2 regions of the Pseudoduganella sp. HUAS MS19 genome follow, and region 1 is predicted to be linked to the other one. Evidence: predicted binding sites of a transcription regulator. Region 1 holds the regulator's gene; the other holds the start of a gene.
The links. Region 1 encodes sigma-54, which starts transcription at its own class of promoters, with help from an activator protein. Its sites were predicted from a motif close to TGGCANGNAANCTGCTTT; they were not measured.
Positions count from the first base shown of each region.

Region 2: the regulator sigma-54 is predicted to act here: its motif matches at 1,935-1,952, upstream of ACWBU6_RS03785 (TldD/PmbA family protein).

Region 1 covers NZ_CM132133.1:954,834-958,050, forward strand. Annotated here, with positions in the region: gene lptA (lipopolysaccharide transport periplasmic protein LptA) at 1-248, shown strand, start outside; gene lptB (LPS export ABC transporter ATP-binding protein) at 251-1,006, shown strand; gene ACWBU6_RS04455 (RNA polymerase factor sigma-54) at 1,016-2,512, shown strand; gene hpf (ribosome hibernation-promoting factor, HPF/YfiA family) at 2,580-2,939, shown strand; gene ACWBU6_RS04465 (enoyl-CoA hydratase/isomerase family protein) at 3,015-3,217, shown strand, end outside.
Region 2 covers NZ_CM132133.1:824,109-827,325, reverse strand. Annotated here, with positions in the region: gene ACWBU6_RS03790 (TldD/PmbA family protein) at 1-231, opposite strand, end outside; gene ACWBU6_RS03785 (TldD/PmbA family protein) at 247-1,881, opposite strand; gene ACWBU6_RS03780 (class I SAM-dependent methyltransferase) at 2,120-2,935, shown strand; gene ACWBU6_RS03775 (substrate-binding periplasmic protein) at 2,939-3,217, shown strand, end outside.

The sequences.
Region 1 (3,217 bases):
TCAACAAAGCCACCATCCGCCGCCTGGAAGGCGGCAAGCAGAACGATGAAGTGCAGGGCGAGTTCATCTCCTACGACAGCCGCAAGGAATTCTTCAGCGTGCGCAATACCGCAAGCGGCGAGAGCAAGCCGGGCGGCGGCCGCGGCACCATGGTGATCCAGCCGGCCCGCACCGAACCGCCTGCGGCCCAGCCAACCACGCCTGCGGCCCAGCCAACCACGCCTGCCGCCACCACGGAGAAGAAGTAAGCATGCAAGCAAATACCTGCGCCAGCACGCTGGTCGTGCGCGGCCTCCAGAAAACCTATGGCAAACGCCAGGTGGTGCACGACGTTTCGCTGCAAGTCGACTGCGGCGAAGTGGTCGGCCTGCTGGGCCCTAACGGCGCCGGCAAGACCACTTCCTTCTACATGATCGTCGGCCTGGTGGCCTCCGATGCGGGCACCATCGATATCGGCGGCGCCGACGTATCGAGCCTGCCGATCCACAAGCGCGCCGCGCTGGGCCTGTCCTACCTGCCGCAGGAAGCTTCGGTGTTCCGCAAGCTGACCGTGGAGGAAAATATCCGCGCGGTGCTGGAACTGCAGAGGGTCGACGGCAAGCCGCTGGCCAAGGCCGAGATCAACCAGCGCCTGGAAGCGCTGCTGGCCGACTTGCAAATCGAGAAGCTGCGCGAGAATCCGGCCCTGTCGCTGTCCGGTGGCGAGCGCCGCCGCGTGGAAATTGCACGCGCCCTGGCCACCAATCCGCGTTTCGTGCTGCTGGACGAACCGTTCGCCGGCGTGGACCCGATCGCCGTGATCGAAATCCAACGTATTGTGCGTTTCCTGAAGGAGCGCAATATCGGTGTCCTGATCACCGACCATAATGTGCGTGAGACCCTCGGCATCTGCGACCGCGCCTACATCATCAACCAGGGCGCCGTGCTGGCTTCGGGCCGCCCGGACGACATCATTGCCAACGAATCCGTACGCCGTGTCTACCTCGGCGAACACTTCCGCATGTAAGCGAAGGCCATGAAACAAACACTGCAACTGCGAACCTCGCAACACCTGGCGCTGACGCCGCAGCTGCAACAATCCATCCGCCTGTTGCAGCTGTCCACGCTGGAACTGCACCAGGAGTTGGAACAGCTGCTTGGCGACAATCCCATGCTGGAGCGCCTTGACGATCCGCTCGACCACTCGGTGCGCCTGCTGGCCGATGGCGCCATCAGCCAGGGCAACGGCAATGGCTCGGAAGGCCCCGCCGCGCCCACACCTGATGGCGCGCCAGGCGAGGGCGGCGACGCCCCCGCCGCTGCCGATGGCGAAGGCTATGAAGGCGGCGACAGCGAAAGCGCCGGCAACGGCAGCGACGACACCGACTGGAGCGCCAGCTCCGGCAGCAAATCCGCCGACGACGAAGACAGCCGCCCGCAACTGGAAGCTTCCGGCTGCACGCTGCGCGAACACCTGCTGGAGCAGATGCGCGTCACCGTGCAGGAGCCGCGCGACCGCGCGCTGATGGAGCTGATCATCGATGCGCTGGACGATAACGGCTACCTGGAGGAGCCGCTGGAAGAAATCCACGAGCGCCTGCCGCCCGAGCTGGAGATCGAGCTGGACGACCTGCGTTGCAGCCTGGTGCTGCTGCAAAGTTTCGACCCGCCCGGCGTTGCCGCGCGCAATGCCGCCGAATGCCTGGCGCTGCAGATCAAGCGCATGCCGGGCGTGCCGCTGGTGACGCGCCGCATGGCGCTGACCATCGTCGAAAAGCACCTGACCTGGTTTGCCCAGCGCGAATTCACCAAGCTGAAGAAAGCCCTCGACTGCGACGACGAAGACTTGCGCGAAGCGCAGTGCGTGATCCGCCAGTGCAACCCGCATCCGGGCGCCGAATTTGCGTCAGGCGAGTCAGACTATGTGGTGCCGGACGTGATCGTGAAGAAGGGCCGCGGCGGCTGGCTGGTCACGCTGAATAACGACGTGGTGCCGCGCCTGCGCGTGAACGCGCTGTACGCCAACCTGCTCAAGCAAGGCAAGAGCGAGTCGCAGATGAATGGCCAGCTGCAGGAAGCCAAGTGGCTGATCAAGAATATGCGCCAGCGTTTCGACACGATCCTACGCGTGGCGGAGGCGATAGTAGAACGACAAAAGAACTTTTTCAGTCATGGCGCGGTGGCCATGAGACCCCTTGTGTTGCGTGAAATTGCTGATACACTGGGACTACACGAGAGCACTATTTCTCGCGTAACAACTCAAAAATACATGCTCACCCCACATGGCATGTTTGAGTTGAAATATTTCTTTGGTAGCCACGTCGCGACCGAAGCTGGGGGTGAAGCTTCCTCGACTGCGATACGGGCACTGATCGTGCAATTGACAGGAGCAGAAGACCCGAAAAATCCTTTATCCGACAGTAAGATTGCGGACATGCTGGGAGAACAAGGCATGGTGATTGCGCGACGGACTGTTGCCAAATATCGAGAAGCGTTGAAAATCCCTCCGGTAAGCCTCCGCAAATCTTTGTAGTGCATGGGTTCCTCTGTGCGTTTCGGCGCGCACGAACTCGAGAGCGACATCATCTTTAGGAGTGTGTATGAATCTCACCATCAGTGGACATCATGTCGAAGTGACCCCGGCCATTCGCGAATACGTGCAGAACAAGCTGGAACGAGTCAAGCGCCATTTCGATCAAGTAATCGATATTGCTGTCATCCTGACTGTAGATAACCTCACCGAGAAAGAGAAACGCCAGAAAGCCGAAATCAACCTGCGCATGTCTGGCAAAACCGTGTACGTCGAAAGCCTGTCGCAAGACCTCTACGCCGCCATCGACACCCTGATTGACAAACTGGATCGCCAGGTCATGAAATACAAAGACCGTGTGCAGAACCACAATCATGCGGCCATCAAGCATTTCCCGGATACGTACGAAGCACCACCCACCGCCATGTAAAGGACTGGCCGTGTAGCACACCAAAGGGCGCAATTGGCGCCCTTTTTTGCGGCCAGGGTGCGTTAAAATATTTGCATGAGCGAACACGTCCAAACCCACATCTCCAACGGCACCGGCTTCATCACGCTGGACCGGCCCAAAGCCCTCAATTCACTGTCCCTCGACATGGTGCGCGCGATGACGCAAGCGCTGCTGGCGTGGCGCGACGATGCGTCCGTGGCGGCGGTTGTCGTGCGCAGCAGCAGTGAACGCGCGCTGTGTGCCGGCGGCGATATCCG
Region 2 (3,217 bases), 130 kb from region 1:
CGACTTGTCGTCGAACTCGTTGACGACGGCCGTGCCCTGCTTCTTGCCGAAAGCAACGGACACGGACAACTGGGTATTCTCCACCAGCCCGGCAGTCGACACGGCATTGCGCGCATAGCGGATATTGCCGGTACGGCTGCCGTTGATGGTAACGATGCACTCATCGGCTTTGCTCAGCGCCATGACCTTGTCGGAGATGCGCTTGGTCTCTTCCTGATTCAGGATCTTCATGGTTGTCCTTTACGCTCAGCCGATCTTGCGGGCAGTGTTGATCACATTGATGCCGTTGAAGCGGGTGGTCGAAGACCCGTGCGACACCGCGCTCACCTGCATCGGCTGGCCTTTGCCGTCAAAGAAGGAGCCGCCCATGCGCCAGTCGCGCTCATCGCACATGGCGGTGCAGGCATTCCAGAACTCCTGGGTGTTCGACTGGTAAGCCACGTCTTCCAGCATCTGGCCGATCTTGCCGTCCTTGATCTCGTAGAACATCTGGCCGCCGAACTGGAAATTGTAGCGCTGCTGGTCGATCGAGAAGGAACCGGCGCCCACGATGTAAATGCCCTTCTTCACGTCCTTCACCAGCTCGTCCGGGGTCAGCTTCTTCTTGCCGGCCTTGAGCGAAACGTTAGGCATGCGCTGGAATTGCACATTGCTCCAGGAGTCCGCGTAGGAGCAGCCGTGCGATTCCTGCTCGCCGATCACTGCCGCCTGGTCGCGCGTGGCTTGGTAGTTGACCAGGATGCCGTCCTTGATGATGTCCCACTTCTTGCACTTGACGCCTTCGTCGTCGTAGCCAACTGCGCCCAGCGAACCCTGGATGGTCTTGTCCGCTTCGATGTTGACCAGGTCGGAGCCGTACTTGAATTTCTTCGACTGCTGCTTGTCCAGCGTGGCGAAGGACGTGCCGGCGAAGTTGGCTTCGTAGCCCAGCACGCGATCGAGCTCGGTCGGGTGGCCGACGGATTCATGGATGGTCAGCCACATATGTTCCGGCGACAGTACGAGGTCGTACTTGCCCGGTTCGACTGACTTGGCGCTCAGCTTTTCCCTGGCCTGGCGGCCGGCGGCTTTCGCGTCCTCCACCAGGTCGTAGGAGCGGTTGTACAGCGTGGCGACGCCGCCGGCTGCCTTGATCTTGTCTTCCTTGCGGCCATCCAGGTATTCATAGCCCATGCCGACCGGAGTACCCAGGTCGGAGCGGCTGCGGAACTTGCCGGTCGCCTTGTCGACGGCGGTGGCAAAGAACGGCACCCACAGGCGGTGCAGGTCCTGGTCGATATAGGAACCGTCGGTGGAAGCGAAATACTTCTGCTGGTTGACCTGGAACAGCAAGGACTGGATGAAGGACGCGCCGGCTTCCAGCGCGCCCTTGTTGGCGGTGATCAGCAGGTCGGCCTTTTCCTTGATCGGCACCGTACGCCAATCCTTCCTGATTGGGGTCGCCCACGACACTTCGCCCACGCCCGGCGTCGGCGCCAGTTGCACGCCGGCGGCCTGCAGCTTGGCATTGGCCTTGGCAATGGCGACCGCCTGGCGCGCCGCGCCGGCTACCCCGTCCGGCGACATATCGCTGGTGGCGGCAAAGCCGTAGGCGCCGTTGGCGATCACGCGCACGCCGACGCCCGCCGACTCGGTATTGGTGACGTTCTCGATATTCAGGTCGCGGGTGGTGATGAACTGGTTCAGGTAGCGGCCGATGCGCACGTCGCAGTAGCTGGCGCCGGCCTGGGTGGCCGCGGTCAGCGCGGTATCTGCCAGCATCTTCTTGAACTTTACTTCCACGGGCTTGATCAGCTCGTCGGCCGCAATGGCGCGGCCAAAAGGCATCATCATGGCAGCCATTGCACCGCCGCTCATGTTGAGGAATGCACGTCGTTCCATAGTCTCTCCAGGGTTATCGTTATTACCTAAGACAGCTTGCAGGAGTCAAATCGTACGCAATTTTTATGCCATTGTGTAAAGCTTGTACAAAGCTGAAACATATCCGCTGAAAGTGTCCGGCGAGTGTCCGCACACCGTCCGCGCGGACACTTGACCAGCCGGCCAGCTTGCACGATCATCAAGTCCCGGGCGACCGGAGCCGCTGTGTCGCCTGCCCAACCCAAAAGGAGACTCCTGAATGAAACAGTACGTCCTGGCCGGCCTGCTGGCCGTCGGCTTCACCAGTTTTTCCGGCGTGGCCCTGGCCGATCCTGCCTTGAAAGCCGCCATTGCCAGCCCGACCCGCAACGCGGACAATGTGAAACGCGACCAGTTCCGCCACCCTTACGAGACCCTGACCTTCTTCGGCATCAAGCCGAACATGACGGTGGTTGAACTGTCGCCAGGCGGCGGCTGGTATACCGAAATCCTGGCGCCCTACCTGCGCGACCAGGGCAAGCTGATTACCGCCGGCTCCAGCCCGCAATCGGCGGATGAACGCGTGCGCAAGTCGGCCGAGCGCTTCCAGGAATTCCTGGCCCGGCAGCCGGGCCGCGACAAGGTGGTCGTGGGCGCCTTCGAGCCAGGCAATGGCGTGTACACCTACGCGCCGAAAGGCAGCGCCGACATGGTGCTCACCTTCCGCAACATCCACAACTGGATCGGCACCGGCGACGAGAACATGAAGAAGCTGATGGCCAGCATTTACGACACCCTGAAACCGGGCGGCATCTTCGGCGTGGAAGAGCACCGCCTGCCGGCTTCGATGCCCCAGGATGCCAAGGCCAGCACCGGCTATATGCACGAGGCCTACGTGATCAAGATGGCCGAGCAGGCCGGCTTCAAGCTGGTGGCCAAGTCCGAAATCAATGCCAACGCCAAGGACAACGCCAACCATGAAAACGGCGTGTGGGCGCTGCCGCCAACCCTGACCAACAAGGACAAGGACCGCGCCAAGTACGCCGCTATCGGCGAGAGCGACCGCATGACGCTGAAGTTCGTCAAGCCACAGTAATCAGTGCTGAAAAAGCTGCAATGCGCTGCCGCCGGCCTGCTGCTGGCGGCAGCATCCCTGGCCAACGCAGGCGGCGCGGCTAACGCGCCGTTGATGCGCTTTATCCTGCCGTCGGTTACGCCGGGTTCCGAAGTCCAGGTCACCTACTTCCACCTGCTGCTGCGCCTGGCGCTGGAAAAGACCGAAGGTCCGTTCTCCATCGAGTTCTATCCCCACGAGCTGACCAGCCCGCGCCGCGCGCTGGAAATCAAGCGCAACGGCGTGATCAACATCATGTGGGAC